4 regions of the Streptomyces sp. NBC_00390 genome follow, and region 1 is predicted to be linked to each of the others. Evidence: riboswitches for the same ligand, from Rfam matches in the RefSeq annotation. Region 1 holds a riboswitch; each other region holds the start of a gene.

Region 1 (7,668 bases):
CGGCGAACGGGCTCGACACGTACGTCCCGAGGTCCGGCAGAAAGCTTGTGCCGAAGCCGGACTGCCAGTTGACGAGAAGTCCGCCGTCCGCGCGCCCGTGCAGCAGATCCCACAGGTGCGCATGGAACGGGATGAACTGGTTGCCGAGGTCGTTCACACTGCGGTTGCGCGGCCCGAACGGAAAGACGCGGGCGACGGCGTCGCCCGCGCACACGGTCGCGAGGGTGATCAGCGCGGCGACGCCGGCGGCACGGCTGCGTGCGGGAGGCATATCGACATGATGCGTTAAATGTGACAGGAGGGATTGTCAAAGCCCCCGGTGCGCCTTCCCGTTCATGAAATGGTCGCCTGCTCGTCATCGAACGGGCCGTGCCCCCCTCTGGGCCGCATCGCGCCGGGGTGCTGCCCCTGGCGTGGTCAGGGCACGCGGCCCGGCCGCCGGTGTGGCCCTGGTGAGCGGTGAGGGGCGATCCGGGATATGTCACTCTTCTCGTAGCGGCACCGGCGTACGGGGGAGTTGGCAAGACAATGACGGTCCAGGTCCAGATGGTCAGATTCGCCCTGGTGGGGGTGGTGAACACCGGGACGTACTACGGCATGTATCTCGTCCTCCTGACCTGGCTGCCGTATGTCGCGGCGCATGTCGTCGCGTTCCTGCTGAGCATGATCGGGTCCTTCTTCCTCACCTCGTACTTCACGTACCGGACCCGCCCCACCTGGCGGAAGTTCCTGCTCTTCCCGCTCACCAACGTGGCGAACTTCGTGCTCACCACGAGCGGGGTCTACCTGCTGGTCGACGTCCTCCACCTCGGCAGCCGGTACGCCCCGCTGATAGCGGCGGCCGCGGCGATCCCGATCACGTTCGTGGTCTCCCGGACGATCATGCTCCGCCCGGACCGCGCCACGCCCGGCGCCGTGTCCGGGGAGGAGGCAGCCCCCGAGCGGGCGGTCGCGCGGCAGTCCGGCAACGTCTGACATCCGCCGGGCGGCATCCGCCGCGCATCCCGGGCTCCAGGCGAATCGTTGCTCCAATCAGTAGCCGCGAAGTAGTGGCCCACGCCACTCGGACTGCCTAACATCGATCACCGCAGGACTTTGTGCACTGCCGCACAAACTCACCGGGAGGCCCCGTTGCACCGCCGTCGTCGCACCGCGCTCACCGTCTCCGCCGCACTCCTCGCCGCCTCGCCGCTCCTGTCCGCCTGTGGCAACGAGGCCCATCCGGGGGCCGCCGCCGTCGTCGGGGGCCAGCGCATCGAGGTGTCCACCGTCCAGGCGGAGGTCAAGGACGTGCGCAATGCGCAGCAGGCCTCGCCCCAGGCCGCACAGCTGATCAAGGACAGCGGTCAGCTCGGGCGGGTCAAGCTCTACGACCTCATCGTCGACCGGGTCGTGCAGCGCGCCGCGGACGACGCCGGCGTCACGGCCAGCCGCAAGGAGATCCAGGACGCCCGGTCCGTGCTGGTGCAGCAGTCCGGCGGCCAGGAGCAGCTCGCCGCCATGTATCTGCAGCAGCGCGGCATCGCCCCGGACCAGCTCGACGACGTCGTGCGCCGGGATGTCCTCGTGAGCAAGATCGCCGCCCGTCTGGGGGCGTCGAACAGCCCCGAGGGCCAGCAGAAGATGAACGAGACGTTCACCGCGGCCGCCAAGGCGCTGGACATCGACGTCAACCCCCGCTACGGCGCCTGGGACGACGAGAAGCTCGAGCTCGGCAGCTACAAGGCCCCCTGGATCACCCAGGTCACCAAGGCCGAGGAGCCCGTCGAGACCGGTGCCTGAGCCGGGGTAGGTTCGACGGGTGACCGAAGAAGCATCTGTCGCCCCCGGCCGTATCGTCCTGCTCACCGCGAGCCATCGCGTCGCACCCGGACTGCTGTCCTGGCCGGCGTGGCAGGCGCTGCACGCAGCCGACCAGGTGCTGTGCGCCGACGACGAGCATCCGCAGCTGCCGTATCTGCGCGAGGCCGGTATCGCCGTCGAGGAGGCCGCGCCCACCGCGCAGGAGATCGTCGACGCCTGCGCCGGGGGCCGTACGGTCGTCTATGTCACCGTCGGCGAGGGCGACCGGGCCCTGACCGACGGTCTGGCCCGCCTCGCCGGATCGGGCCGGGTGCGGATGCCGGACCTCGAGCTGCTTCCCGGCTCGTACGACCTGCCCGGCGCACGGCTGCTCGATCTCGTCCAGGTCATGGACCGGATCCGCAGGGAGTGCCCCTGGTCCTCGCAGCAGACCCATAAGGGCCTCGCCAAGTACGGGATCGAGGAGGCGTACGAACTCGTCGAGGCCATCGAGGAGGGCGATCGCGACGAGCTGCGCGAGGAGCTCGGGGACGTACTCCTCCAGGTCGTCTTCCATTCGCGCATCGCCGAGGAGGACGCCGACGAGCCGTTCTCGATCGACGACGTCGCCGGCACCATCGTCACCAAGCTGATCCACCGGCACCCGCATGTCTTCGGCGACGAGACCGCCGAGACGGCCGAGGACGTCAAGGCGCACTGGCTGCGCACCAAGGCGATCGAGAAGCAGCGCGACTCGGTCACGGACGGCGTCCCGCTCGGCCAGCCGGGCCTCGCCCTGGCGGCGAAACTCGCCTCCCGGGTGCGTACGGCAGGTCTCGACGTACCCCTGCCCGCGGGCCCGGGTATCGGCTACGAGCTCCTGGCCCTCGCCGCGCGGGCGGAAGCGGACGGCACCGACCCGGAGGCGGCACTGCGGGCGGCGGCCCGAGCGTACCGGGACGCGATCCGGGCGGCGGAGGGCCAGGCCGGATAGGGGGCACGCGCGGCCCGCTGGTGCCGGATAACGTCGTGGCGTGAACGACGCATCCACCACCCCTGAACTCTTCACCTGGGAGTTCGCCACCGACCCCTACCCCGCCTACGCCTGGCTGCGCGAGCACGCCCCTGTGCACCGCACCGCGCTGCCCAGCGGGGTCGAGGCCTGGCTGGTGACGCGGTACGCGGATGCGCGGCAGGCGCTCGCGGACCAGCGGCTGTCCAAGAACCCGGCGCATCACGACGAGCCGGCGCACGCCAAGGGGAAGACGGGCATCCCCGGCGAGCGCAAGGCCGAGCTGATGACGCATCTGCTGAACATCGACCCGCCCGATCACACCCGGCTGCGCCGCCTCGTCTCCAAGGCGTTCACTCCGCGCCGGGTCGCCGAGTTCGCGCCGCGCGTGCAGGAGCTCACGGACCGGCTCATCGACGACATCTTCGAGAAACAGCACAGCGCGGAGAAGGGGGAGGCCGACCTCATCCATGAGTTCGCCTTCCCGCTGCCCATCTACGCCATCTGCGACATGCTCGGCGTACCGCGCGAGGACCAGGACGACTTCCGCGACTGGGCCGGAATGATGATCCGGCATGGCGGCGGCCCGCGCGGCGGAGTCGCCCGCTCGGTGAAGAAGATGCGGGGATATCTCGCGGAGTTGATCCACCGCAAACGGGAGGAACCGGGCGACGACTTGATCTCGGGGCTCATCAAGGCGTCCGACCACGGCGAGCACCTCACCGAGAACGAGGCCGCGGCGATGGCCTTCATCCTTCTCTTCGCCGGCTTCGAGACCACCGTCAACCTCATCGGCAACGGTATGTACGCGCTGCTGCGCAACCCCGTTCAGCGCGAGCGGCTGGAGCGCTCCCTCGCGGCCGGCGAGAGCGAGCTGCTGGCGACCGGGGTCGAGGAACTGCTGCGCTACGACGGGCCGGTGGAGCTCGCGACCTGGCGCTTCGCCACCGAGCCGCTCACCATCGGCGGGCAGTCCATCGCCGCGGGAGACCCCGTGCTCGTCGTACTGGCGGCAGCCGACCGCGACCCGGAGCGCTTCAGCGATCCGGACACGCTCGACCTGTCCCGGAGCGACAACCAGCACCTCGGGTACGGGCACGGCATCCACTACTGCCTCGGTGCGCCGCTGGCCAGGCTGGAGGGCCAGACCGCGCTCGCGACGCTGCTCCGAAGAATGCCGGATGTGCGACTTGCGGGCGATCCGGCCGATTTGCGGTGGCGTGGGGGACTCATCATGCGTGGATTGCGCACTCTGCCCGTTGAGTTCACACTTTCCGGAAACTGACGCACGATCAATATCGTGACTTTCACGTGATCTCCGCTGCATCGACTTGTGACTCACGTGCGATCCGACTACGTTCACCGTCGACTCGGCCGTACCAGCAGGCACGCAGTCATCTGTAGTCACGCGAAAGGCAACCGCATGCGCTCCGGGAACGGACGGCACCGCCGACCCCGTCAGGCTCCGGCACTCCTCGTCGCGGCGGGGGTGACCGGCTCCGCCATCGCCATTCCGCTGCTCGGCGCCGGATCCGCCTCCGCGGCGGAAGGGGCCACATGGGACCGCGTCGCCGAGTGCGAGAGCGGTGGCATGTGGAGTGCCGACCTCGACAACGGGTACTACGGCGGGCTGCAGTTCTCGCAGGAGACCTGGGAGGACTACGGCGGCACGGCGTACGCGCCCAGCGCCGACCTCGCCAGCCGCTCCCAGCAGATAGCCGTCGCCGAGAAGGTGCTCGACGCGCAGGGGCCCGAGGCATGGCCCATGTGCGGTGCGATCGCCGGGCTGCAGGGCGATGACGCCGCGGCCGGTGTCGATCCGGGTGTGGAGCTGGGCGAGGTGGTGTCACCGGAGCCGAGCGCTCCGGCCGGGTCGAAGGATCCCGGCACGAGTGACGTGCCGAAGAGCACGCAGGACAAGTCGGATTCAAAGGGTGAATCAGGCACATCGAACCAGGCGGGGCAGTCCGACCCGACCGAGGACGCTTCCGGGGATCCGGCCCCCGAGGGTGCCGACGCGTCGAACGGCACCGGTAAGCACCGGGGTGAACCCGCTCCCGACGAGGCGGAATCGGGTAGTACGGACAAGGATCGTGAAACGGGCCGTCATGCCTCACGTGGCGACAGTTCGGAGCGGGCGGCCGCGGAAGCGGACGCCGAGCCCGGCGCGTACACCGTCCGGCCCGGCGACAGCCTGTGGGCCATCGCCGACGAGCGCGAGGTGTCCGGCGGCTGGAAGGCGATCTACCAGGCCAACGAGGAGACCGTCGGCGCCGACCCCGATCTCATCCTCCCCGGCCAGAGCCTTGATCTCGATCTGAAGTAGCGGCAGTTCGCGGCGTTATGTCCGTTCTGTTCGAGTGAGACAAGGGTCTCTTTGCGGCAACTCGCGTACCGCGCTTGCGCGATCCGGCCATCTCGGGTCTGACCTGCGAAAAAGGGACTTTCCATCCGTCCGGTTCGGGTGATTTCTCCCCGATGTTCACGCTTTGAACATCGGGGAGAGCTGTGTCTACGGTCTGACCGCTCGCCATCGCGGGCCCCGTCGACCGTCACGCCGAATCCTGCCGCCGGTCGGGGGGAACAGTCGTCGCTCACAGCGCCGTAGGCAGGAGCGGGGGACCCAAGGTAAGTGCCGGGCCCGGACGTTGAGACCGACGGACGGAACCGGCTTGGGGTGAAGCCGCGCACCAGGTGCGCGGCCGGGCACTCGTCCCGTGGTTCCTGACGGAACCGGGGACACCCCACCGGCCCGAACCCGACAGCTCACCTCGCAGGCGTCGGTGAGGAGATGTCCCATGCTGCGCGCCACCACGCTCAAGCGCCGTCGCCCGTCCAAGGCCACCCGTTTCGCCACGCTCGTCGGCGTCACCGGTGCCGCCATCGCCGTCCCCGTCCTCGGTGCCACCTCCGCGTCCGCCGCGACCGCGTCCGAGTGGGACACCGTCGCCCAGTGCGAGTCCGGCGGCAACTGGTCCGTCAACACCGGCAACGGTTTCTACGGCGGACTGCAGTTCTCCGCCTCCACCTGGGCCGCATACGGCGGCTCCGCCTATGCCGCGACCGCCGACCAGGCGTCGAAGTCGCAGCAGATCGAGATAGCCGAGAAGGTCCTCGCCGGCCAGGGCAAGGGCGCGTGGCCGCACTGCGGCGTGAACCTGTCCAGCGCCCCGTACGCCGGCGGCGCCGATGCCGCGAAGCCCGCCCCGAAGCGGGCCGAGGCCCCGGTCACCCGTTCCGAGCGCCCGGCGGCCCCGGCGAAGAAGGCCGCCAAGAAGGCCGAGTACAAGGTCAAGGCCGGCGACACCCTGAGCTCGATCGCCAAGGCCGAGAAGGTCAAGGGCGGCTGGAAGAAGCTGTACGACCTGAACAAGGACGTCATCAAGGACGTCAATGTGATCAACCCGGGTCAGCTGCTCCGCCTGGGCTGACCCCCTCCGGGGACGCTCGGCGTCCCCAGGGGCTCCCGCACACCGGTGGACCCGGCGGACCACCGGCCGCCGCGGCAGGCCCCGTCCCCCACTCGCCCCGGTCCGGCGCACCCTTCCCCCCTTGGTGCCGGACCGGGGTTCAGTCCTTCCGGCCCGCGGAAGTGGTTACCGACGGGTAGATCCGGCACCATTTGTCCGGCAGCGGCGGTCTTGATGCCCTTTTTCGTCCCAGGGGGCGGGCATCGGGCAGCCGATGCCCGCGAGGCGGTTAGGCTCTTGCCGCAAGGCCAAAGAGACCTGCACTACCAGCGTCACATCCCAGAAGGAGATGCTCGTGCCGTCCATCGACGTCGTCGTAGCCCGGGAAATCCTGGACTCCCGAGGCAACCCCACGGTCGAGGTCGAGGTTGGCCTCGACGACGGCAGCACGGGTCGTGCTGCCGTTCCGTCCGGCGCCTCCACCGGTGCATTCGAGGCCCTCGAGCTCCGCGACGGTGACCAGAACCGCTACCAGGGCAAGGGCGTCGAGAAGGCCGTCCTCGCCGTCATCGAGCAGATCGGCCCGGAGCTCGTCGGTTACGACGCCACCGAGCAGCGCCTGATCGACCAGGCGATGTTCGACCTGGACGCCACCCCGGACAAGTCCTCGCTCGGTGCCAACGCCATTCTCGGCGTCTCCCTCGCCGTGGCACACGCCGCGTCCGAGGCCTCCGACCTGCCGCTGTTCCGCTACCTCGGCGGCCCGAACGCGCACCTGCTGCCCGTTCCGATGATGAACATCCTGAACGGCGGCTCGCACGCCGACTCCAACGTGGACATCCAGGAGTTCATGATCGCGCCGATCGGTGCGGAGTCCTTCTCCGAGGCCCTGCGCTGGGGCACCGAGGTGTACCACACCCTCAAGAAGGTCCTGAAGCAGAAGGGCCTGTCCACCGGCCTCGGCGACGAGGGCGGCTTCGCGCCGAACCTCGACTCCAACCGCGCCGCCCTGGACCTGATCCTCGAGGCCGTCAAGGAAGCCGGCTACGCCCCCGGCAAGGACATCGCGCTCGCGCTCGACGTCGCCGCCTCCGAGTTCTACAAGGACGGCGCCTACGAGTTCGAGGGCAAGGCCCGCTCGGCCGCCGAGATGACCGAGTACTACGAGGAGCTCGTCGCCTCGTACCCGCTGGTCTCCATCGAGGACCCGCTGTTCGAGGACGACTGGGCCGGCTGGAAGGTCCTCACCGACAAGCTGGGCACCAAGGTGCAGATCGTCGGCGACGACCTCTTCGTCACCAACCCGGAGCGCCTGGCCCGTGGCATCGAGGACGGCGCGGCCAACGCCCTGCTCGTCAAGGTCAACCAGATCGGTTCGCTGACCGAGACGCTGGACGCCGTGGAGCTTGCCCAGCGCAACGGCTTCAAGTGCATGATGTCCCACCGCTCCGGTGAGACCGAGGA
Region 2 (7,668 bases), 2.8 Mb from region 1:
CATGGGGCCAGCGTACGGCCCGCCCCACGGGTCGCGGAGGCTGTTGCCGACGGGCAGGCTGGACAGCGCCGATCGGCGGCCTCGCACCGGCCCGCCCACCGGCGCGAGGAGCACGCCACCTCCCGTGAGAGACTGGTCTAGACAACCCCGAAGACTTGAAGGGCAACACCATGGCTGAGCGCCGCGTCACTGTCGGCTGGGCCGAGGGCCTTCACGCCCGCCCCGCGTCCATCTTCGTCCGTGCCACCACGGCCTCCGGCGTCCCCGTGACGATCGCGAAGGCCGACGGCACTCCGGTCAACGCCGCGTCCATGCTCGCCGTCCTGGGTCTCGGCGCACAGGGCGGCGAAGAGATCGTGCTCGCCTCGGAGGCCGAGGGTGCCGAAGCCGCCCTGGACCGTCTGGCCAAGCTGGTGGCCGAGGGCCTCGAGGAACTCCCCGAGACCGTCTGACGCGTTCGGCCGCGCAACCGGGCGGTCGAATTCATGGCGAAGCCGCGGCATCCCGAATCAGGGACACCGCGGCTTCACTCTTTCCCCCGGCCTTTTGAATGCCGCACGGAATTCGGGCAGCATAAATAGGCCCGCTGCACGACATTACACATCTTTGTATACGGCGCTCGTGTTAATGACGGACGCTCGTGGTGTTTACGGCATGTTGCGAAGTCCTCACCCACTCGGGACGGCGCAGCCGGTGCGCCACCGCGGCCCGCTCCGCGTGCAGGGCGGTCAGAGTCCTGGCCCGCTCCACGTCCCCGCGCGCCACGGCGTCCACGATCGCGCCGTGCTCGGCCCAGGATTCGACGGGCTTGGCGGGCTGCTCCACGGTGTACATCCACGCGATCTTGTGGCGCAGCTGGGTGAGCAGGGCGGTCAGCCCCGGGCTGCCGCAGGCCTGGGCGAGCGTCTCGTGGAACCAGCTGCCGAGCGAACGCAGATCCTCGCCCTCACCGCGACGCGCCCGCTCCTGCCCCAGCCTGACCAGGCCGCGGAGCACCTTGAGGTGTGCCTCGGTGCGCCGCTGCGCCGCCCGTGCCGCCCCCAGGGGCTCCAGCAGCAGCCGGATCTCCAGGAGGTCGGCCGCCTCCTGCTCGGTGGGTTCGGCGACATGGGCGCCGGCGTGCCGGCGGCTGACGACGAAGCCCTCGGACTCCAGGGTGCGCAGGGCCTCGCGGACCGGGACCCGGGAGACCCCGTAGCGGCGGGCGAGCTGTTCCTCGGTCAGTCTGCTGCCGCGCTCGAACACACCGGAGACGATGTCGTCGCGGATCGCCGTGCATACCGAGTGCGCGGGAATGCGCATGACCGAACCTCCGCTTTAATTCGCGCGAAACGCTGCCGACGGTGTGCGTTCCCACCCCTGTTCCTGGCCGTGACTCTATTGCAATCGGCGTGATTTTCCGATGGCAGACCGAAATTCATGGATATCTTTTGGCCAGTACAAGTAACGCCGAAGGCCCTGGCGGCGGGCCAGGGCCTTCGATGTGGTGCGGGGGTCGGTTGCGGGCGGCGCGGGCCTCAGACCGTGACGCCGCGGGCGCGCAGGTACGCGAGCGGGTTGATGTCGGAGCCGTAGTCCGCGGTGGTCCGGGCCTCGAAGTGGAGGTGCGGGCCTGTGGAGTTGCCGGTGGAGCCCGCCCGACCGATCTGCTGGCCGGGGATGACCCGCTGGCCGACCGAGACGCCGATGGACGAGAGGTGACCGTACTGGGTGTACGTGCCGTCGTTCATCCGGATCACGACGTTGTTGCCGTACGCACCGCCCCAGCCCGCCTCGACGACCGTGCCGGAGCCGACGGCCACGACCGAGGTGCCGGAGGCGGCATGGAAGTCGATGCCGGTGTGGCTGCCGGAGGACCACTGCGCACCGCCGGCCTGGTAGGCGGTGGAGACGTAGGAGCCGGCGACGGGCAGCTGGAAGGAGTTGAGGCGACGGCGCTCGGCCTCACGGGCGGCGCGCTCCTTGGCCTCGCGGGCGGCCTTGACGCGGGCCTCGGCCTTGCGCTTGGCCTCGGCCGCGGCCTTGGCCTGGGCGGCGGCCCTGGCGGCCTCCTCCTTCTGCGCGGCAGCCTGGTCGGCGACCTCGTCGGCGACGGTGTCCACCGCCACGACCTGCGTCAGGCCGGTGTCCTCGGGCGAGGGGGCTTCGGCGTCGGCAGCGAGGGCCGGAGAGGCGAGGGTTCCGATGACGCCGGTGGTGGCGAGGGTCGCGACGGTGGCCATACCCGCGCTGCGACGCGCCAGCCGGCTCGGACCACGATGTTTCCCGGTGGCACGGGTGAACGCCATGAAGAGGCTGGTCCTTTCCTTCCTTCTCGCCTACCGGGTTAGCTGACGGGTTCGGAGCAGGAAGGTCTCCTACGGGCACCTCCGCACGGGGTGTGAAGGCGACCGATTCACCCCAGGGACTGAGTGGGTCCCCGGCTCCCCAGGCTCGCGCCTGACGGGGACTCGGCGATGACTGTCCGTGCCGCGGATGCGGCGGGCTACGGCGAACAGCCGGATTGACGCTAGGCCGATCTTCATCCGATCGCCAAAAATTCAGCACCTTTTGTAGCGCACGCCACAGGGCATAGCCCCAACTGCCGCATGAAAACGGACAAAAGACGGAACCCCGGCATCACACCTGAAGCCGGGGTTCCACTTGTCGGTTTTGAGTTGTATGTCTGCTGCGCCGGTCGTCCCGCGGCTCAATCAGCCGCTGACGACGGTCACTTCACCGATACCGAGCGCCCTCACCGGCTCCTCGATCTGCGACGCGTCACCGACAAGCACCGTGACCAGCCGGTCCACCGGGAAGGCGTTGACGGCCGCCGCGGTCGCCTCGACCGTACCCGTCTCGGCCAGCCGCCTGTACAGCTCCGCCTGGTAGTCGTCCGGGAGGTGCTGCTCGACCTGGTCGGCGAGCGTGCCCGCCACGGACGCCGCCGTCTCGTACTTCAGCGGGGCGACGCCCACCAGGTTCTGCACGGCGACGTCGCGCTCGGCATCGGTCAGGCCCTCGGCCGCCAGTGTGCGCAGCACCCTCCACAGGTCGTCCAGCGCCGGGCCGGTGTTGGGCGTGTCGACCGAGCCGCTGATGGCGAGCATCGACGCACCGGTGCCGTCGGGCGCGGACCGGAGCACCTGGCCGAAGGCCCGTACGCCGTAGGTGTAGCCCTTCTCCTCGCGCAGCACGCGGTCGAGGCGGGAGGTGAGGGTGCCGCCCAGGCAGTACGCGCCCAGCACCTGGGCCGGCCAGACGCGGTCGTGGCGGTCCGGGCCGATGCGGCCGATGAGCAGCTGGGTCTGCACCGCCCCGGAACGGTCCACGATGACCACCCGGCCGGTGTCGTCCGCGGTGATCGGCGGTACCGGACGTGACTCGGTCCTGTCACCGGTCCAGGCGCCGAGGGTGTCGGCGAGCACGGCGTCCAGATCGACTCCCGTGAGGTCACCGACGATCACGGCAGTGGCGGTGGCGGGCCGCACATGGGCGGCGTAGAAGGCCCGCACCGCCGCGGAGTCGATCCGCGCCACGGTCTCCTCCGTGCCCTGACGCGGCCGCGACATGCGCGAGCTCGCAGGGAAGAGCTCCTTGGAGAGCTGCTTGGCGGCGCGCCGGGCCGGGTTCGCCGTCTCGTGCGGGATCTCGTCCAGCCGGTTGCGCACCAGGCGATCGACCTCGCTGTCGGCGAACGCGGGCGTCCGCAGTGCCTCGGCCAGCAGGCCGAGCGCCTTGGGCAGCCGGGAGGCCGGGACCTCCAGGGAGACCCGGACGCCGGGGTGGTCGGCGTGCGAGTCGAGCGTGGCGCCGCAGCGCTCGAGCTCGGCCGCGAACTCCTCGGCGCTCCGCTTGTCGGTGCCCTCCGACAGGGCACGCGCCATGATCGTGGCGACGCCGTCCAGACCGTCCGGCTCGGCGTCCAGCGGGGCGTCGAGGAAGATCTCGACGGCCACCACCTGCTGGCCGGGGCGGTGGCAGCGCAGCACGGTCAGACCGTTCCCCAGCGTGCCGCGCTCGGGCGCGGGGAAGGCCCAGGGCCGGGCGGTGCCGGGGGTGGGCTGCGGGTGGAAGTCCATGGTCACGGCAGCGTCACTCACTGGTCCGCGCCCTCCTGCTCGTCGTTGTCGGCGGAGGTGTCCGCCGAGCCGGCCTCGTCGCCTTCCTCGCCCTTGTCCTCGGCTGCGGGCTCGTACACGAGGACCGCCCTGTTGCTGGGGTGCAGCCGGGCCTTGGCGACCGCCTGCACCTCCTCGGCGGTGACCTCGAGCACCCGCCGCACGGCGGTCAGCGCGAGCTGCGGGTCGCCGAACAGCACGGCGTACCGGCACAGTTCGTCGGCCCGGCCGGCGACGGTGCCGAGCCGGTCCAGCCACTCACGCTCCAGCTGCGCCTGGGCTCGCTCCATCTCCTCGGGCGTGGGGCCCTCGGCGGCGAACCGTGCCAGCTCCTCGTCGACCGCGGCCTCGATCTGCGGGACCTCGACGCCGCCGGACGTCTTGACGTCCAGCCAGCCCAGCGACGGCGCGCCCGCGAGGCGCAGCAGGCCGAAGCCTGCCGCGACAGCCGTCTGGTCACGGCGCACCAGGCGGTTGTGCAGCCGGGAGGACTCGCCGCCGCCGAGGACGGTGAGCGCCAGGTCGGCGGCGTCGCACTCGCGTGTGCCGTCGTGCGGCAGGCGATAGGCGGCCATCAGCGCGCGGGCCGGGACCTCCTCGACGATCTCCTCGCGCAGCTGCTCGCCGATGTTCTCGGGCAGGGAGCCGTCGCGCGGGGGCTGCTTGCCGTCGTGGCCGGGGATGGAGCCGAAGTACTTCTCGATCCAGGCGAGCGTCTCCTCCGGATCGATGTCGCCGACGACCGACAACACCGCGTTGTTCGGCGCGTAGTAGGTGCGGAAGAAGGCGCGGGCATCCTCGAGGGTCGCCGCGTCCAGGTCGGCCATCGAGCCGATCGGGGTGTGGTGGTAGGGGTGGCCCTCCGGGTAGGCGAGGGCGGTGAGCCGCTCGAAGGCCGTGCCGTACGGCACGTTGTCGTACCGCTGGCGGCGCTCGTTCTTGACGACGTCGCGCTGGTTCTCCATCGACTCGTCGTCGAGGGCGGCCAGCAGCGACCCCATGCGGTCGGCCTCGAGCCAGAGCGCCAGCTCCAGCTGGTGGGTCGGCATGGTCTCGAAGTAGTTGGTGCGCTCGAAGCTCGTCGTGCCGTTCAGCGAGCCGCCGGCGCCCTGGACGAGCTCGAAGTGGCCGTTCCCCTTCACCTGGCCCGAGCCCTGGAACATCAGGTGCTCGAAGAGGTGGGCGAGGCCCGTGCGGCCCTCGACCTCGTGGCGTGAGCCGACGTCGTACCAGAGGCAGACCGCGGCGACCGGGGTCAGGTGGTCCTCGGAGAGCACCACGCGCAGGCCGTTGGCCAGGCGGTGCTCTGTCGCTGTCAGGCCGCCGGAGTCGGCCTGCGCTGTGGCCGTGTGACCCATGGGCATGTACGTCCCTTCGATCGCGAAACTGTAATTGCTGCCAGACCTGCCACTGTATGCAAGCGCGCTGACACCTGGCGAAGTTCCCGGGTCGAGGTCGGCGTTGTCAGTGGGACGGTCCACAATGGTCCGCGTCAGATCCAGACCTGGTACGTGAAGGAGCAGCAGCCGCGATGGCCCGCCGCAGCACGAAGACCCCGCCGCCGGACGATTTCGAGGAGAGGATCCTCGACATCGACGTGGTGGACGAAATGCAGGGCTCCTTCCTCGAGTACGCGTACTCGGTGATCTACTCCCGGGCCCTGCCGGACGCACGTGACGGCATGAAGCCGGTGCACCGCCGGATCGTGTACCAGATGAACGAGATGGGTCTGCGGCCGGACCGCGGCTATGTGAAGTGCGCCCGTGTCGTCGGCGAGGTCATGGGCAAGCTGCACCCGCACGGCGACGCGTCGATCTACGACGCGCTCGTGCGCATGGCGCAGCCATTCTCCATGCGGCTGCCCCTGGTCGACGGCCACGGCAACTTCGGCTCGCTGGGCAACGACGACCCGCCGGCCGCCATGCGCTACACCGAGTGCCGCATGGCGGACGCCACGAGCCTGATGACGGAGTCGATCGACGAGGACACGGTCGACTTCGAGGCGAACTACGACGGCCAGGAGCGCGAGCCGGTCGCACTGCCCGCCGCCTATCCGAATCTGCTGGTCAACGGCGCGTCCGGCATCGCGGTCGGTATGGCGACGAACATGCCCCCGCACAATCTGGGCGAGGTCATCGCCGCCGCCCGCCATCTGATCCGGCACCCGGGCGCCGACCTCGAGACCCTCATGCGCTACGTACCGGGACCGGACCTGCCGACCGGCGGCCGCATCGTGGGCCTGAGCGGCATCAAGGACGCGTACGAGAACGGCCGCGGCACGTTCAAGATCCGCGCCACGGTCACCGTGGAGGACGTGACGGCGCGCCGCAAGGGCCTGGTCGTCACCGAACTGCCCTTCACGGTCGGCCCTGAGAAGGTCATCGCGAAGATCAAGGATCTGGTCTCGGCGAAGAAGCTCCAGGGCATCGCGGACGTCAAGGACCTCACCGACCGGCGGCACGGACTGCGGCTGGTCATCGAGATCAAGAACGGGTTCATCCCCGAGGCGGTCCTCGAGCAGCTGTACAAGTTGACGCCGATGGAGGAGTCCTTCGGCATCAACAATGTGGCACTGGTGGACGGGCAGCCGCTGACCCTCGGCCTCAAGGAGCTGCTCGAGGTCTACCTCGACCACCGCTTCGACGTGGTGCGCCGGCGCAGCGAGTTCCGCCGCACCAAGCGGCGCGACCGGCTGCACCTCGTCGAGGGCCTGCTGGTGGCCCTGATCGACATCGACGAGGTCATCCGGCTGATCCGGTCCAGCGAGAACTCCGCGGAGGCCAAGCAGCGCCTGATGGAGCGCTTCTCGCTCTCCGAGATCCAGACGCAGTACATCCTGGACACACCCCTGCGGCGACTGACGAAGTTCGACCGCCTGGAGCTGGAGAGCGAGCGCGACCGGCTCAACACGGAGATCGCCGAGCTGACCGCGATCCTGGAGTCGGACGCAGAGCTGCGCAAGCTCGTCTCGGGCGAACTCGCCGCGGTGGCGAAGAAGTTCGGCACCGAGCGGCGCACGGTGCTGCTGGAGTCGGCGGCCACGCCGGTGTCCGCGGTGGCGCTCGAGGTCGCCGACGACCCGTGCCGAGTGCTGCTGTCCTCGACTGGCCTGCTGGCGCGTACGGTCACCGGGGAGCCGCTCCCCGACGACGGCGGAAAGCGCAGTAAGCACGATGTGGTCGTCTCGGCCGTTCCCGCGACCGCGCGCGGCGACGTGGGCGTGGTGACCTCGGCCGGGCGGCTGCTGCGGCTGTCGGTGATCGATCTGCCTCAGCTGCCGCACACCGCGTCCACGCCGAACCTGTCGGGCGGGGCCCCGGTCGCCGAGTTCCTGTCCCTGGAGGCCGACGAGACCGTGGTGTGCCTGACCACGCTCGACGAGTCCTCGCCCGGCCTCGCGCTGGGCACCCTGCAGGGCGTCGTCAAGCGCGTGGTGCCCGACTACCCGTCGAACAAGGACGAGTTGGAGGTCTTCGCCCTCAAGGACGGGGACCGCATCGTCGGCGGCATCGAACTGCGCACGGGCGAGGAGGACCTGGTCTTCATCACCTCCGACGCCCAGCTGCTG
Region 3 (7,668 bases), 3.1 Mb from region 1:
CGCCGTGGTGGAGGTAACGGTCGTAGACGACAAGTTGGGCGTCGATGAGCCCCAGACCGTGGGCGCGGCCGGTCTCGTAGACGATGCGGATGGCCTGCATGCGGGCGTCCTGGAGGACGTACCCGTCGACCTGTTCGCGGATACCGGCAGGCAGCAGCTCCCACCAGTCGGCCGTGGCGACGTCGGTCATCCAGAGTCTCCCCGTCTCCCGTGCGGCCCTGACGACAGAGACCGCCGAGCGCCACTGTACGCACGGCGTCCCAGCCGTCCGCAGCGCGCCTTCGCACCCGAGGGCCGGCGCGACGAGTCCTTTCCGCACGAGCGATCGCGCCGCCCGCTCCTATCCTGGTAAGGGGTCGGTGCTGATCAGGAGTGCGTGAAGGAAGTCGCGATGGCTGATCGGAGCAGCGGCGACGAACGGGCGATCGACCAGGCCCGGGCAGCCGCCGGCCGGGAGGCGTGGGCGGAGGCGTACGCACTCCTGCGCGACGTGGACGCCGATCACCTCGGCCCCGACGATCTCGCCGTGCTGGCGGACGCGGCCTGGTGGAACAGCAAGGTCGAGGAATCGGTCGAGGCGCGGACCAGGGCCTACTCCGGCTATGCGGCGGCGGGCGCCGACCGGCAGGCCGGATTCACCGCGTGGATGCTCCACTACGAGTACCAGCTGGCCGGGCGGACGGCGGCAGCCGCCGGGTGGCTCGGGCGGGCTCGGCGGCACCTCGCGGACGAGCCCGAATGCGTGGAGCAGTGCTATCTCGCCTGGGTCGAGGCGGAGGAGGCACAGCGGCGCGGTGCGTTCGGCGAGGCCATGAGCTGTGCCGGCCGGATGGCCGGCATCGCACGGCGCTGCGGCAGCGCGGATCTCGCCGCGATGAGCACCGAGGCACAGGCGAGCGTGCTGCTGGCCGAGGGCCGGGTGGCCGCCGGGCTCGCCCTGCTCGACGACGCCATGTGCTCGGCCATGGCGGGGGAGCTCAGCCCGCTCTTCACCGGCTGGCTCTACTGCCTCGGCCTCCAGCAGTGCATGGCCTGCGCAGACCTGGAACGGGCCGTCGAGTGGACCGACGCCGCCATGGCCTGGTGCGCCTCGATGCCGGCGGAGAACAACTACCGGGGTCTGTGCCGAGTCCACCAGGTCGAGGTGCTCGAGCTCTGCGGTGACTGGCCCCGGGCCGAGACCGCAGCCGCGCTGAGCGTCCCCGAGCTGCTGCCCTACGAGGCCCGGGTCGCCGCGGAGGCGATCTATCTGACCGCCGGCATCCAGCGGCGGCGCGGCGACCTGGCCGCGGCCGAGGCCTCGTACGCGCGGGCCCACGAGCTCGGCCGCGACCCGCAGCCCGGCCTTGCCCTGCTGCGCCTGGCTCAGGGCAAGGCGGAGTCCGCCGCCGCCGCGCTCCGGCTCGCGGTGGCGGGCCGGGACGGCGGCACACGGGTCGGCCGCTGCCGGCTGCTCGCCGCGCAGGTCGAGGTCTCGCTCGCGCTCGGAGAGCTCGACCAGGCCCGCACGGCCGCTGAGGAGCTGGAGTCGATCGCACGCGAGTGGCAGCAGCGGTGCGAGTCCGGGACCACGGTGCTGCACGCGACGGCCGCCGCGGCCCGTGGGGCGGTCGCCTTCGCGGAGAAGGAGCCGGAACGCGCCCTGCCTCTGCTGCACCGGGCGCTGGCGCTCTGGCTGGAGCTGGGGGTGCCGTACGAGGCCGCGCAGGTACGGATGACACTCGCCGCCGCGGACCGGGCCGCCGGGGACGCCGAAGGGGCGCGGCTGGAGCTTCAGGCGGCACGGGCGGTCTTCGAACGCCTCGGCGCGGCCCCGGACGCGCGAAGGGCCGCCGCCCTGCTCAGTGACGTGCGTCACCGTCTGCCGGGCGAGCTCACCCAGCGTGAGGCCGAGGTGCTGCGTCTTGTGGCAGCCGGCCGGACCAACCGGTCCATCGCCTCCGAGCTGGTGATCAGCGAGCACACCGTCGCCCGCCATCTGAACAACATCTTCGCGAAGCTCGACGTGCCCTCCAGGGCGGCCGCCACCGCCTACGCGTACACCCACGGCCTGGCGTGAGCGCATAGGCGGTTCTGCCCATGCGTGCCGCGGCGCAATGGGCGGTTACGGCGATGAGCGCCACCCGGCCCCGGGATTACAACGGTGCTGAGGGAAAGGCGGTGGCGGCCATGACCACCTTCACACCGGCACTCGACGACACACAGGCGCAGCAGCTCCGGGAAGCTGTACACGGCGACGTGCTCCGGCCCGGCGACGCGGGCTACGAGCAGGCCCGCAAGGTCTACAACGCGGTGCACGACAGGCGGCCGGCGATCATCGTCCGGGCCGCTGACACGGCCGACATCGTCGCCGCCGTCGACTTCGCCCGCGAGCGGGATCTGCGGCTGGCGGTGCGCGGCGGCAGCCACAGTGTCGCCGGGTACGGCACCTGCGACGACGGCCTGGTGCTCGACCTCGGGGGCATGCGCGGCATCCGGGTCGATCCCGGGGCGCGCACCGCTCGGGCCGAGGGCGGCTGCACCTGGGCGGATCTCAACCACGCCACGCACGCCTTCGGCCTGGCGACCACGGGTGGTGTCGTCTCCACCACCGGAATCGGCGGTCTGACCACCGGGGGCGGCATGGGTCATCTGGCCCGGAGATGCGGTCTGGCCTGCGACAATGTGCTCTCGGCGGATGTGGTCACGGCCGATGGATCATTCCGGACCTGTACGCCGGAGCACGAGGCGGACCTGCTGTGGGCGCTGCGGGGCGGAGGCGGCAACTTCGGGGTCGTCGCATCGTTCGAGTACCGGCTGCATCCTGTGGCCGACATCCTCGGCGGGCCGACGTTCTATCCCCTGGACGCCGACGTGATGCGGGGGTACCGCGAGCTGATCGCTGACTCCGGGGACGAGCTCGGCGCGCTGCTCGTCGTGGGACTCGGGCCGGCGCTGCCCTTCCTGCCCGAGCGGTGGCACGGGCGGCCCCTGTGCGCAGTCGTGACCTGCTGGAGCGGCCCCCGGGACCAGGACGACCGCATCCGTGCACGGCTCGCCGGTCTCGGACCGGTCGTGGGGCGGCACCTCGATCGGATGCCTTATCCGGTGATCAACACTCTCTTCGACGAGCTGCTGCCGGCGGGCCTCTTCCACTACTGGAAGGGCACCTTCAGCCACGGTCTGCCCGACGGGGCGCTCGACGCGCATGTCGAGTACGGCGCCACCACCCCCACGATCCAGAGCACGACGGTGATCTTCCCCATCGACGGTGCCTGCCACCGGGTGGGGCCCGAGGAGACCGCCTTCGCCTACCGGGACGCCGGCTTCTCGACGGCTCTCAGCCCGACCCTGCTGACGCGCGCCGACTGCGACGCCGCCACCGGCTGGGCCCGCGACTACGCCGCCGCCCTCCGGCCGTACTCCATGGCCGGCGGCTATGTGAACTTCATGGACCAGGACGACCAGGACCGGGTGCGGACCAACTACCGGCAGAACTACGACCGCCTGGTGGCACTCAAGCGGCGCTACGACCCCGGCAACCTCTTCCGCCTGAACCACAACATCGCACCCTGAGCAGCCCTCCGACGCCGCCCCTGAGGCTCTGAACTGCACCGTTCCCGATCATGAGGGAGAACGCGGCATGTGGGGTGATTAGTCCGAATTTCTATAGAGGTGTCTCTATAGCGACAAGTTACCCCGCTTGTCGCTTTCTGATGCGCCGTCACGGCGACGACTGTTCCTGTTGTTGTGAGTGATATGGGTCACGAGTGCAGAGATGTGCAGTTTTGTCCCTCGGTTCATTTCCCTTCCAGGGGTGGCAAGTTGAGCAGTACTGCCAGGAATTGATCACGCATTTCCCATGATCGGATTCATTGGGCGGATTGTGGTGTGAATTTCGGGCTTGTTCCATCCGATGGGCCTCGCCTACGGTCACCTCAATCCGGACGGACCGCCGAATCCTGCCGCTGTCCGGAACCGCACCCACTCACGGACGTAGGCAGGAGCGGGGGACCCAGGTAAGCGCCGATCCGGCATCCGGAACGGCTCGGGGTGAAGTCGCACTCCCCGTGCGACCGGGCATCTCCAGCCCGAACCCGACAGCTCACCTCGCAGGCGACGGAGAGGAATTCGTCATGCCTGCAAAGGGTAAGCACCGCCGTCCCAAGTCCAGCCCCCTCACTCGCAGTTTCGTCGCCGCGGGTACCGGCGGTGCCGCACTCGCCCTCCCGATGCTGGGAGCGACCTCCGCCGGCGCGGCGCAGCCGACGACGGCCGTGGCCGCCGAACAGGCCGTGGCACCGACCGTCGCCGTCGCCACGAAGGTGGCCGCTGAGAAGATCAGGCCCGTCACCTATTCCGTGGTGCCCGGCGACTCCCTTTACAAGATCGCGGGCCAGCATTCGCTGAGCGGCGGCTGGAAGCAGCTGTACAAGGACAACCGCGAGGCCGTCGGCGACAACCCCTCGCTCATTCACCCGGGCCTCAAGCTGACGGTCGGCGCGAAGGCAAAGACCAAGGCAAAGGCAGAGGCAAAGGCGGAGACGCCGGCCCCCGCCGAGAAGCGGCCTTCCTCGTCCGACCGTGCCGACCGTTCCGAGCGCTCCAGCGCACCGGCCGCCGAGAGCGGCGCTGCCACGCAGTCCGCGCCGGAGTCGGCCCCGCAGGCCGCCCCGGTGTACACCAACGACCTCGACGGCTGGATCAGGGAGTCGCTGGACATCATGGGCCGGGAGGGCATTCCGGGCACCTACGAGGGCATCCACCGCAACGTCATGCGCGAGTCCTCCGGCAACCCGCAGGCCATGAACAACTGGGACTCCAACGCCGCGGCCGGAACGCCCTCCAAGGGACTCCTCCAGGTCATCGACCCGACCTTCGCCGCCTACCACGTCCCGGGCACCGCGATGGACCCCTTCGACCCCGTCGCCAACATCACGGCCGCGTGCAACTACGCCGCCGACAAGTACGGTTCGATCGACAACGTGAACGGTCCCTACTGACCCGACAGCTCTGCGATGCCCGGGGTTCGGCGGAGCCCCGGGCATTGTGCTGCCCTGACAGCCGGAGTGCGGCGGGCCGACATCGGGCCGGAGCCCGACGGTGGCCGAGTCCTCCGGCCTCCCGGCGCCTTTCGGACCGACACCCTGCCACGACCTTGACGACCCGGTCCTGGCCGCCAACCACCAAGGTCGCCCGCTCTGGCCGGCCCCGGGGCCGTCAGTCATCGCCCCCATGGAAACCCCCCACTCCCAGGAACCGCCAACGGCCCCTGCCGTGACCAGCCCGGGGACCGTCGGGCCGCCAACGGCCCGGCCCTGGCCGGCCCCAGGGCCGTCAGTCATTGCCCCCATGGAAACCCCCCACTCGGAGCAACCGTCAACGGCCCCTGCCGTGACCAGCCCCGGGGCCGTGAGGGCCCGTTCTGTCCAAGTCCACTTCTGGCCTGTCCCTTTGCGGACACCGCATTACCCCGAACTGCCCCTCCGCAGCTGGCAGTATCGAGTCAATAGCAATTCACCGCGCTGCCCGGCGCGGTGTGATTGAGGGGGAGAAACACATGCCACGTCGTATTCACCGTGCCGTGGTCGCGGCATTCACGAGTGCGCTGATCGCAGGCGGTGCCGGAACGGTCTTAGCCGCCAAGTCCGCAGGTCATGACGGTAAATGGGATGCGTCTCATCCGGTTTCCGGGGGCGTTCTCAGTGACACCGGATGGGACGCCTCCGTTCCGGTTGGCGGCGCAAAGGGCGAGGACACGGGCTGGGACTGAAACACCCCACGTTTCGGCGTAATTGAGCCATCGGCCCGGGCAGGTTCCGGCCCGGGCCGTGCGACGGAAACTGTGAGAGGGGCGGGATGGCGGCGGAGTCGCTGCGGCCGGCGGGAAGTGATCAGAACCATCACGGAATGGATCCCCGGGAAACGATGCGCGTCCTCCCGGGATTCCTGCAGCATCGGCTGACATTGTTCACCGGAAAACCGATCGAGGGCCAGAACTCGCCGGGCTGGACGGCCGGTTACCACCTGATCGCCGCCACGACCGCCATGGTGACGGGCAGCGCGCTGTCCACCATCGCCTGGATTCTCGGCAGTTGGTGGCTGCTCGTCCTGCCGGCCGGATGGGCCGTCACCCTGCACGGCATGCGCAATCTGCGCATGATGATCTTTCACCAGTGTTCGCACCGCAACATGTACCGCCGCCGCACGACGGACATCGCCATCGGCCGCGCGGTCTCCTCGATCCTGGTGATCCAGAATTTCGAGCGCTACAGCCGTGAGCATGTGGCCGATCACCATGCCGCGCACCACATGACGCTCCGCGACCCCACCGTGCAGGCCTTCCTGATCAGCCTCGGCCTGCGACCGGGCATGACGCGGGAGGCGATGTGGTGGCGGGTGCTGGGCAAGCTGTTCTCGCCGCTGTTCCACCTCCAGTTCGCGCTCGCGCGGGTACGGTCGTTCTGGAGCGCCTCGGCGGTGGCCGAAAAGGCCACCGCCACCGTGCTGTACGGCGGATCGGCCGCCCTCACCCTGGTGACCGGCACCTGGCCGGTGTTCCTCGTGGTGTGGTGCGTACCGCTGATCCCGCTCTTCCAGATGAGCAACACCCTGCGGCTCTGCGTGAAGCACACCTTCCCGCCCGCCGGGACCGAAGTGCGCCGTGGCCGTGCGTACTTCGCGAGCCTGACCAATGCCATCTTCATCGGCGAGGCCGCCCCGACGGGGCAAGGTGCCGGGGCCTGGTGCCGCTGGGTCGCGCGGATGCTGTTCGTGCACGCGCCCGCCCGCTATCTGGTGCTCACCGGTGACACCGTCGTGCACGACTACCACCACCGCTATCCCTCCAGCCGGGAGTGGTACGACTACCTCTTCGCCCGGCAGCGTGATCTCGACTCGGGGCACCGCGGCTGGCCCGGCTACGAGCACGTCTGGGGCCTCGTCCCCGCCATCAACCGGGTCTTCGACTCGATCGCCGCCGCGGACCCCGAGGAGTACGACGCCGGGCGCATCGCCTCGGTGAGCAAGCGGGAACTCTTCGCCGCGTTCGACGACTGACGGGCCCGGCAGCCGCCCGCCCGGCACCAGCCATCAGGACGGATCACATGACGGAGCAGCCGTTGCGCCAGCACGACCTCGATCAGTACGGGCCGGACCACCGCCCACGGTCCGTCATCCTCGGTGTCGCGGCCAGCGACGCACATGCCGTGGCCAACCATCTCATCGCCCATGCCCTGCGCAGTCTCGGCTTCGAGGTGATCAACCTGGGGACGTGCACCCCGGTGAGCGAGTTCGCCGCCGCCTGCGCGCAGCACCCCGAGGCCGAGGCGGTGATCATCGGAAGCCTCAACGGCCATGCCCTGGAGGACCTGCGGGACCTGCCCGCGGCCAGGGAGTCCGGCGCCATCGTGTGCCCCGTCGTACTCGGCGGCAATCTGTCGGTCGGCAGCCACAAGGAGGCTGCCGCACTCGACCGGCTCTACGCCCTCGGAGTGGACCGGATCCTCGAGGACCCCTCCGAACTCCCCGCAGTCCTGGACCAGTTGCGTGACGAGCGCGCCGCCGGGGCCGCTGCCCGGTCGCGCGCCGCCGCATCATGACGGAGGGGGCCCCGCTGCCGTCGCTCGCGGATTCGGTCGGCTACATCCGTTCGCTGGGCAAACCGACGGCTGCCGATGTGCTGGCCCG
Region 4 (7,668 bases), 4.3 Mb from region 1:
GCCGGCTTCGGCGTGATGGGCCTCGGCCGCCACCACCCCGTCGTACGCAAGGCGCTGCACGACGTCCTGGACGCCTCGCTCGCCGATCTGACGCGTTTCGACTGCCAGCCGCTGCCCGGGCTGCTGGCCGAGAAGCTGCTTGTGCACACTCCCCACCTGGACCGCGTGTTCTTCGGCAACAGCGGTACGGAGGCGGTGGAGACCGCGTTGAAGTTCGCCCGGTACGCAACCGGCCGGACCAGGATCCTGTACTGCACGCATGCCTTCCACGGCCTCACCGCCGGCTCGCTGTCGGTCAACGGCGAGGCCGGATTCCGGGACGGATTCGCGCCGCTGCTGCCGGACACCGCCGTCGAACCGGGGGATCTGGACGCGCTGGAGCGGGAACTGGAGCGCGGCGATGTGGCGGCCTTCGTCGTCGAGCCGATCCAGGGCAAGGGTGTGAACTCCACGCCGACCGGTTTCCTGCGCGCCGCCCAGGAACTCCTGCACCGGCGAGGGGCCCTGCTGATCGTCGACGAGGTGCAGACCGGACTCGGCCGGACCGGGGACTTCTACGCCTTCCAGTACGAGGCCGGTGTTGAGCCGGACCTGGTGTGCGTGGCAAAGGCGCTCTCCGGAGGGTATGTGCCCGTCGGGGCGACCCTCGGAAAGGACTGGATCTTCAAGAAGGTCTACTCGTCCATGGACCGCGTCCTGGTGCACTCCGCCAGCTTCGGGGCCAACGCCCAGGCGATGGCCGCCGGGCTCGCCGTGCTCTCGGTGCTCGAGGACGAGCATGTCGTCGCGAACGCGCGGGTGACCGGCGAGCTGCTGCGCGCCCGGCTCGCGGCACTCGTGGACCGCTACGAGCTGCTGCATGCCGTACGAGGGCGCGGGCTGATGATCGGCATCGAGTTCGGCCGGCCGGAGTCCATGCGGCTGCGCAGCCGGTGGACCATGCTGCAGGCCGCCCGTAAGGGACTCTTCGCGCAGATGGTGGTGGTGCCACTGCTGCAGAAGCACCGGATCCTCACCCAGGTCTCCGGTGACCACCTCGAAGTGATCAAGCTGATTCCGCCACTGATCATCGGCGAGCGGGAAGTGGACCGCTTCGTCGAGGCGTTCACCGCGGTGATGGACGATGCCCATGGCGGCGGCGGACTGATGTGGGACTTCGGCAGGACGCTGGTGAAACAGGCCGTCGCGAATCGCTGATTCTTTGCCTGGCTGGCAAGAAATTTGCCAATGGGGCAATCGCCTGGCGCAATGGACGCATGACCGATGCTGCCGCCGGGCGGGGAACCGGCCCGCTCCCCGCCGAAGGGACGGCCCCTGCCGAAGGGCTCCCACACGTCGCGCCGCGCCTGCGCGATCTGCGCCGCCGCCGCCGGCTCACGCTCGAGGCGGCGGCCCGGCGCGCAGGCCTTTCGCCGGCCCATCTCTCCCGGCTCGAGACGGGACAGCGCCAGCCGTCGTTGCCGATGATGCTCGCCCTGGCCAGGATCTACGGTACGACGGTCGGCGATCTGCTCGGCGAGCTGCCACCGGAGCGCGAGGCTGTCATCAGGGCCGGCCGGCGGGAGCCCGCCGCGTCCGACGGCTGGACATATCAGCAGGCCGGCGCGCCAGGGCGGGCCATGCAGGCCCTGCGGGTGGTGGTGCCCTACGGCGCCCAGGGCGACATGGTGCGCGTCCATCCCGGCGAGGAGTGGCTGTATGTCCTCGAGGGGCGGCTGCGGCTGAGCCTCGGTGACTTCGTGCAGGAACTCGCACCGGGGGACAGCGCGCACTTCGACTCCCTCACCCCCCACCGCCTGGCGGCGGCCACCCCGGACGGGGCAGAGCTGCTGTTCGTCCACACCCTCCTGCAGAGCCCCGAGCTGCACCCGCACGTCTGAGACCCCGGTGCGCGGTTCGCGCTCCGTCCTGAACAGAAAGGTCCGTCATGTCACAGCAGCAGGAGGAGCGGTTCCCCCGAGGCCTGGTGATCAGGCTGTTCGTCTACCTGATAGCCGGTCACCTCTTCGCCGGCTTCCTCTATCTGCTCTTCCTGGTGGGCGGCAAGGGGTAGCGCGCAAGGCGTCACGCCTCGTCGAGGAGCCGTTCGCGCAGGCGCTCGCGCGTCTCGGGGGAGAGCCCCAGGCCATCGGAGAGATAGCGCTCCGTGCCGCCCCACGTCTCCTCGATCGTTTCGAAGGCCGCGGCCAGATACTCGGCGCGGGCGTCGAACAGCGGGGCGAGCAGCTCCATGACCTCGGGGGACATCGCGGCGGGGGAGTTGTCTTTGCGCCGGACCTTGTAGCGGCGGTGGGGGTCGTTGGACTTGAGGTAGTCCGCCTCGATCGCGTCGCGGTCCACGCCGACCGCGAGCAAGGACACCGCGATCGACAGACCGGCCCGGTCCTTGCCGGCGGCGCAGTGCATGAGCGCAGGGACGCTGTCCTCGGCCAGTGCGTGCAGCACCCGGCTGTGCTCGCCGGTGCGCTCCTTGATGATCATCCGGTACGACGCGGACATCCGGCCCGCGGCCTTGCCGTCCGCGAGGATCGACTTCAGCTGGTCGAGGTTGCCCTCGCGCACCATCGTCCAGAACTCCGCGCCGTCGGCCGGGTCGCTGAGCGGCAGGTTCACATTGCGTACGCCCGGAAGATCGACGTCGGGACCCTCCAGCTTCTGGTCCGCGGCGTTGCGGAAGTCGAAGATCGTGTGCAGCCCGAGCCCGGAGAGGAACGCCGCATCGCTCGCCGTCGCGTTCGCCAGGTGACCGCTGCGGAAGAGCCTCCCGTACCGCACCCGCCGGCCGTCCGCCGTCGGCAGTCCGCCCACATCCCGGAAGTTACGAACTCCGGCCAGCTCGGGTTCTGTCGACGGGGTCTGCGGCAGCTGCTGCGTCACGTGGACTCCTGAGGTGACTGCCATCGGCGCGGCTCGCCGACGGTGGCGTGATGTGGCTCCCGACGATACGACACCCGTTTATCGGGCAATCATCTCGGCCGTCCTGCAGGGGCGTTGCGCCGTCCGCCCTGGTCGCGGCGAGTGATCCGGGGATCCGGCTGGTTCGGACCAGGCCCCGGTCGATGCGGCCACCCGCGCCCGAGCGGGACCGGAAGCGACTTCCCGTCCCTGTGCGCCGTGTCGACGCGCCTGACACGTGTATACGGAGAGTCACCCGGATGCTTTCGCATTCCTCGGCGGAGGGGAGCCGGTCGAATTCAATGCCGTCCCCCGACCTCGTCGGCGGTGAATAGAAGGATCGCCGAGGCCCCACGGCGGAGTAATGGAGTGATGTGCATCACTTTTCCTCGACCCACGGAAGGGCGAATTGCGTTGATCGTCGTGGGGCTTGATCGGTGAGTGGCGGTGTAAATCATTAAATGGTGCTTCTGTCCGAATTGGATGGTTCCGGTATGGCGTGCCCTGATGTGGGGCGCGCTGGAATCGGGTCGTGAGCAGGGTCATATTTGTGACCGTCCGTGGCCGGGCCTCGAGGTCGAATTCCGTTGTCGGCGCGGGGGGCGAAGATCCGCGATCCACGGAGCGTGACGGGAAATCCGCAGCGCTTTCCCCGCTCGGCATTACTTCCGGAAATCGGCGGCTTGTTCCGGCCCGACAAACTCGCTTACGGTCACCGCAATCCGGACGGACCGCCCAATCCTGCCGCTGTCCGGAATTCGATCCCATCCACGTGTGGCAGGAGCGGGGGACCCAGGTAGTACGCCGCATCCGATCAAATCGGACGGCTTGGGGTGAAGTCGGACATTTTGTCCGGCCGGGCAGCTCCAGCCCGAACCCGACAGCTCACCTCGCCGGCGCCGGAGAGGAATGCGCCATGCCCGCAAAGGGTAAGCACCGTCGTCCCAAGTCCAACCGGATCACCCGCGGCTTCATCGCCGCCGGTACGGGTGGCGCCGCCATCGCCCTCCCGCTGATGGGTGCCACCGGCGCACACGCCGCAGCCAAGGCCGCGCCCGCCACGGCACCTGCCGCCGCGTCCGGGAAGGCACATGCTGCTGCCCCGGCCACCTTCTCGGCCGGATCGGCAGCCCATGCGCCGGCCGGCAAGAAGGCCACCACCTACTCGGTCGTCCCCGGCGACCACCTCTCCAAGATCGCCGCTGAGCATGATGTGCGCGGTGGCTGGCAGAGCCTGTACGCGGACAACCGCGAAGCCGTCGGCGAGAATCCCTCGCTGATCCACCCCGGCCTCAGGCTGACGATCAACGGCAAGGGGAAGGCGAAGACTTCCGAGGCAAAGGCCACCGAGAAGTCCGAGTCCCCGTCCGAGTCGCAGACCCGGCCGTCCGGTGACGACGCGCGGCCCGCCCCGGCGGACACGGCAGAGCCTGTCGAGCAGCAGTCCTCCGAGCCGAGCGCCGAGCAGACCTCCGCCCCCGAGCAGTCCTCCGAGCCGAGCGCCGAGCAGACCTCCGCCCCCGAGCAGGCCTCCGGCTCCGGCTTCGCCGCACCCATCGAGGGCGCGCCGATGTCCACCGCCTACCGCACCGCCGGCGCGATGTGGTCCAGCGGTTACCACACCGGCGTCGACTTCGCCGCCGCCACGGGCACCTCCGTCAAGTCCGTGACTGCCGGCACCGTCGTCTCGGCCGGCTGGGGCGGCGCGTACGGCAACCAGGTCGTCATCCAGCACACCGACGGCACCTACTCCCAGTACGCCCACCTCTCCTCGCTGTCCATCTCCAGCGGCGAGTCGGTGACCGGCGGCCAGCAGATCGGCCTGTCCGGCAACACCGGCAACTCCTCGGGTCCGCACCTCCACTTCGAGATCCGCACCGGACCCGGCTACGGCTCCGACGTCGACCCGCTGGCCTACCTGCGCCAGAACGGCGTCTCCATCTGACCGCCCTGACTCCCTGACAGGTTCGGGCGCTGTTGGACCGGCTCCCCCGTCACCGCTCACGCGGGGCGGGGGAGCCGGGGTATTCCGGCTTGGGCGAAACTTGACCGGTGGCAAAGATCACCCCGCGTCAACCCCTCCTTACGGTCGCGTAGGTCACACCCGTAAGGGAAAGATGTGCTCCCGTGGCAGACGATTCGAGAACAGGGAACAGCGGCGGAATCGGGTCGTACGCGGCGATCGGTGACAGCTTCACCGAGGGCGTGGGAGACCCCGGACCCGGCGGGACGTTCGTCGGATGGGCGGACCGCTTCGCGGTCCTGCTGGACGACCGTATGCCGGAGCACACCTTCCGGTACGCCAACCTCGCCGTGCGGGGCAAGCTCCTCGACCAGATCGTGGAGGACCAGGTGCCGAGGGCCAGGGAACTCGCCCCGGACCTGGTGTCGTTCTGTGCGGGGGGCAACGACATCATCCGGCCCGGCACGGACCCCGACGATGTCGCCGAGCGCTTCGAGCGTGCCGTGGCCGATCTGTCGAGCGCGGTCGGCACCGTCATGGTGACGACCGGGTTCGACACCCGAGACGTCCCGGTCCTTCGCCATCTGCGCGGCAAGATCGCCACATACACCGCGCATGTGCGGGCCATTGCCGACCGCTACAACTGCCCGGTGCTCGACCTGTGGTCGCTGAAGTCCGTCCAGGACCGCCGGGCTTGGGACACCGACCGGCTGCATCTGTCGCCGGAGGGGCACACCCGGGTCGCCCTGCGCGCCGCCCAGGTGCTCGGGCTCGACGTGCCTGCCGACCCCGACCAGCCGTGGCCGCCGCTGCCGCCGCGCGGCGCGCTCGAGGTGCGCCGGGACGACATCCAGTGGGCACGTGAGCACCTGGTGCCCTGGATCGGGCGCCGGCTGCGGGGCGAGAGCTCCGGCGACCATGTCGAGGCGAAGCGCCCGGACCTGCTGCCGCTGTGACCCGGACGGCGGCGCCCCTGCCCGGTCAGGGGCGCGCCGCCGAGGTCCACGGCCCGCCGGCCGGGGCCGCCGCCGGGATCCGTTCCAGCACGCCGCCCGCGAACACGTCGTACAGCGGCAGCGTCTCCAGATGCACATAACCGATGTGGCAGTCGCAGACGGCGAGCGGGCAGGCCCTCGGGCCGAGGGCTCGCCGGAACGAGCCGTCGTAGAGATTGCCCAGCTCGGCACGGACGAAGTGGCAGCGGCGCACCGTGCCGTCGCCGTCCACGGAGACGACGGACTCGCCCGTACGGCACGGCAGGCCGGCGGAGCGGTGCGGGTGGCGGCTGTAGGGGAACAGTGGGTCGAGCGCCGTCCACAGCGCCGCCTCTTCATCGGTGTATGCGTGGCCCTCGGCTGCGTTGACCCACAGATACACGTGGGCCGGCAGCTCGGAGCGCAGCCTGCGTGCCTGCTCCAGATGGTCCGGAAGACCGACGACACCCACGCTGAACCGGATCCTTTGCCCTGCCAGATCGGTGCACTTCTGAAGGAACCTGTCGTACGGGGTCTGGCCCGGGTGGTAGGTGCACCACAGCGCGAGCGTGCCGGGGTCCGCGTCCGCCGTCCAGTCCGTACGGCAGCTGAGATTCGTCTGGACGGCCACCCGGCGGATGTGCGGCAGATGCGAGAGCTCGGTCAGGGTCCGCCGGTACCAGGAGCGGACGAGCCCCTCGCCCCACGGTGTGAAGAGGATCGACAGCCGGTCCCCCCGCTGCGCCGCGGCCCAGGCCGCGAACCGCTCCAGCGCCGCCCGGTCGGCACGCAGCTGCTCCCTGCTGTCACGGCGCTTGGCGAACGGGCAGTACGGACAGTCGTAATCACAGGAGGCGAGCGGCCCGCGGTACAGCATGGTCAGGTCCACGGCATGCTCACTTCAGCTCGTACGCGGCCATGGCGGCCCGTACCGGGGCCGAGAAGAGTTCAGGCCCCAGCGCGTCCGAGTACGCGAGCCCCTCGGGCGTCAGCTTCAGCCGGCCCGGCTCGGCGTCCTCGTCGAGCCAGCCCCGGGCCGCGAAGCGTTCCAGCTCCGCGGGGAAGTGCTCGGCCGCATCCGCGCCGAACCGCTCGCGGTAGCCTGCCCTCTCCATGCCCTCGGCCTGGAGCAGCGACTGCAGCAGATGCCGGCGGCGCGCCTCGTCCTCGTCGACCCGGCGGCCCACCTCGGCCCGCGTGAAGTCGTCGGCCTGCGTGAAGGTGTCGATGATGCCGCGTATCTCTCGCATCTCGACGGCGTAGTCGAAGGAGTAGTGGAGGGCCGAGGTGTACGAACGCGCACCGCAGCCGAGGCCGATCATGCCGTCGGTCTGGCAGGCGTGGTCGCCGGGGCCCTGCCGAGGGGCACCGCGGCGGCGGAACATCCGCATCGACACCTGCTCGTAGCCATGCGTCAGCAGATGGTCCCGGCCCGCCCGGTACAGCCGCAGCCGCTGGGTGTCCCATGCCGCGTCGCTCCGGTCCCCGAGCCGGCCGAGGCCGGTCAGCGGGCGCACATACAGCGGATACAGGTACAGCTCCTCCGGCTCCCAGACCAGTGCCGCATCCAGTGACGCCCGCCAGGTGTGCTCGGTCTGGCCGTCGATGCCGTAGATCAGATCGATGTTGAGCACCGGGACACCGGCATCACGGATCCGGCCGAGTGCCGCTTCCACGTCGGCGCGGTGCTGCGGGCGCACCGCCGCCTTCGCCTCCGCGTCGACAAAGCTCTGCACGCCGATGCTCACCCGTGTGGCGCCGCGTGCCGTGAGCACGGCCAGCCGGTCGGCGGTGGCCGTGGCCGGAGAGGTCTCGACCGAGAGCGGGACGGCCCGC

What was found. A riboswitch is a leader RNA that binds a small molecule or an ion and turns the genes downstream of it on or off. The one in region 1 is predicted to bind cyclic di-AMP.
Region 2: it holds a riboswitch for cyclic di-AMP, as region 1 does, so the genes downstream of both, OHS70_RS09220 (M23 family metallopeptidase) here and OHS70_RS22385 (transglycosylase family protein) in region 1, are expected to answer to the same signal.
Region 3: it holds a riboswitch for cyclic di-AMP, as region 1 does, so the genes downstream of both, OHS70_RS08355 (transglycosylase SLT domain-containing protein) here and OHS70_RS22385 (transglycosylase family protein) in region 1, are expected to answer to the same signal.
Region 4: it holds a riboswitch for cyclic di-AMP, as region 1 does, so the genes downstream of both, OHS70_RS03350 (M23 family metallopeptidase) here and OHS70_RS22385 (transglycosylase family protein) in region 1, are expected to answer to the same signal.

Annotation. Positions count from the first base shown of each region.
Region 1 covers NZ_CP107945.1:5,072,109-5,079,776, forward strand. Annotated here, with positions in the region: gene OHS70_RS22355 (YfhO family protein) at 1-271, opposite strand, end outside; gene OHS70_RS22360 (GtrA family protein) at 529-975, shown strand; gene OHS70_RS22365 (SurA N-terminal domain-containing protein) at 1,132-1,782, shown strand; gene OHS70_RS22370 (nucleoside triphosphate pyrophosphohydrolase) at 1,802-2,776, shown strand; gene OHS70_RS22375 (cytochrome P450 family protein) at 2,817-4,079, shown strand; gene OHS70_RS22380 (transglycosylase family protein) at 4,218-5,120, shown strand; cyclic di-AMP (ydaO/yuaA leader) riboswitch at 5,385-5,589, shown strand; gene OHS70_RS22385 (transglycosylase family protein) at 5,593-6,225, shown strand; gene eno (phosphopyruvate hydratase) at 6,560-7,668, shown strand, end outside.
Region 2 covers NZ_CP107945.1:2,253,315-2,260,982, forward strand. Annotated here, with positions in the region: gene OHS70_RS09205 (bifunctional acetate--CoA ligase family protein/GNAT family N-acetyltransferase) at 1-3, opposite strand, end outside; gene OHS70_RS09210 (HPr family phosphocarrier protein) at 171-452, shown strand; gene OHS70_RS09215 (GntR family transcriptional regulator) at 625-1,302, opposite strand; gene OHS70_RS09220 (M23 family metallopeptidase) at 1,518-2,288, opposite strand; cyclic di-AMP (ydaO/yuaA leader) riboswitch at 2,301-2,466, opposite strand; gene OHS70_RS09225 (M16 family metallopeptidase) at 2,694-4,061, opposite strand; gene OHS70_RS09230 (M16 family metallopeptidase) at 4,079-5,458, opposite strand; gene OHS70_RS09235 (DNA gyrase/topoisomerase IV subunit A) at 5,632-7,668, shown strand, end outside.
Region 3 covers NZ_CP107945.1:2,005,499-2,013,166, reverse strand. Annotated here, with positions in the region: gene OHS70_RS08370 (hypothetical protein) at 1-190, opposite strand, end outside; gene OHS70_RS08365 (helix-turn-helix transcriptional regulator) at 392-2,059, shown strand; gene OHS70_RS08360 (FAD-binding oxidoreductase) at 2,170-3,555, shown strand; cyclic di-AMP (ydaO/yuaA leader) riboswitch at 3,951-4,111, shown strand; gene OHS70_RS08355 (transglycosylase SLT domain-containing protein) at 4,116-4,982, shown strand; gene OHS70_RS08350 (stearoyl-CoA 9-desaturase) at 5,890-7,038, shown strand; gene OHS70_RS08345 (cobalamin-dependent protein) at 7,086-7,580, shown strand; gene OHS70_RS08340 (methylaspartate mutase) at 7,577-7,668, shown strand, end outside.
Region 4 covers NZ_CP107945.1:794,674-802,341, reverse strand. Annotated here, with positions in the region: gene OHS70_RS03370 (aspartate aminotransferase family protein) at 1-1,197, shown strand, start outside; gene OHS70_RS03365 (helix-turn-helix domain-containing protein) at 1,257-1,880, shown strand; gene OHS70_RS03360 (DUF6126 family protein) at 1,928-2,053, shown strand; gene OHS70_RS03355 (tyrosine-protein phosphatase) at 2,065-2,877, opposite strand; cyclic di-AMP (ydaO/yuaA leader) riboswitch at 3,649-3,807, shown strand; gene OHS70_RS03350 (M23 family metallopeptidase) at 3,812-4,840, shown strand; gene OHS70_RS03345 (SGNH/GDSL hydrolase family protein) at 5,023-5,814, shown strand; gene OHS70_RS03340 (STM4011 family radical SAM protein) at 5,840-6,721, opposite strand; gene OHS70_RS03335 (STM4012 family radical SAM protein) at 6,729-7,668, opposite strand, start outside.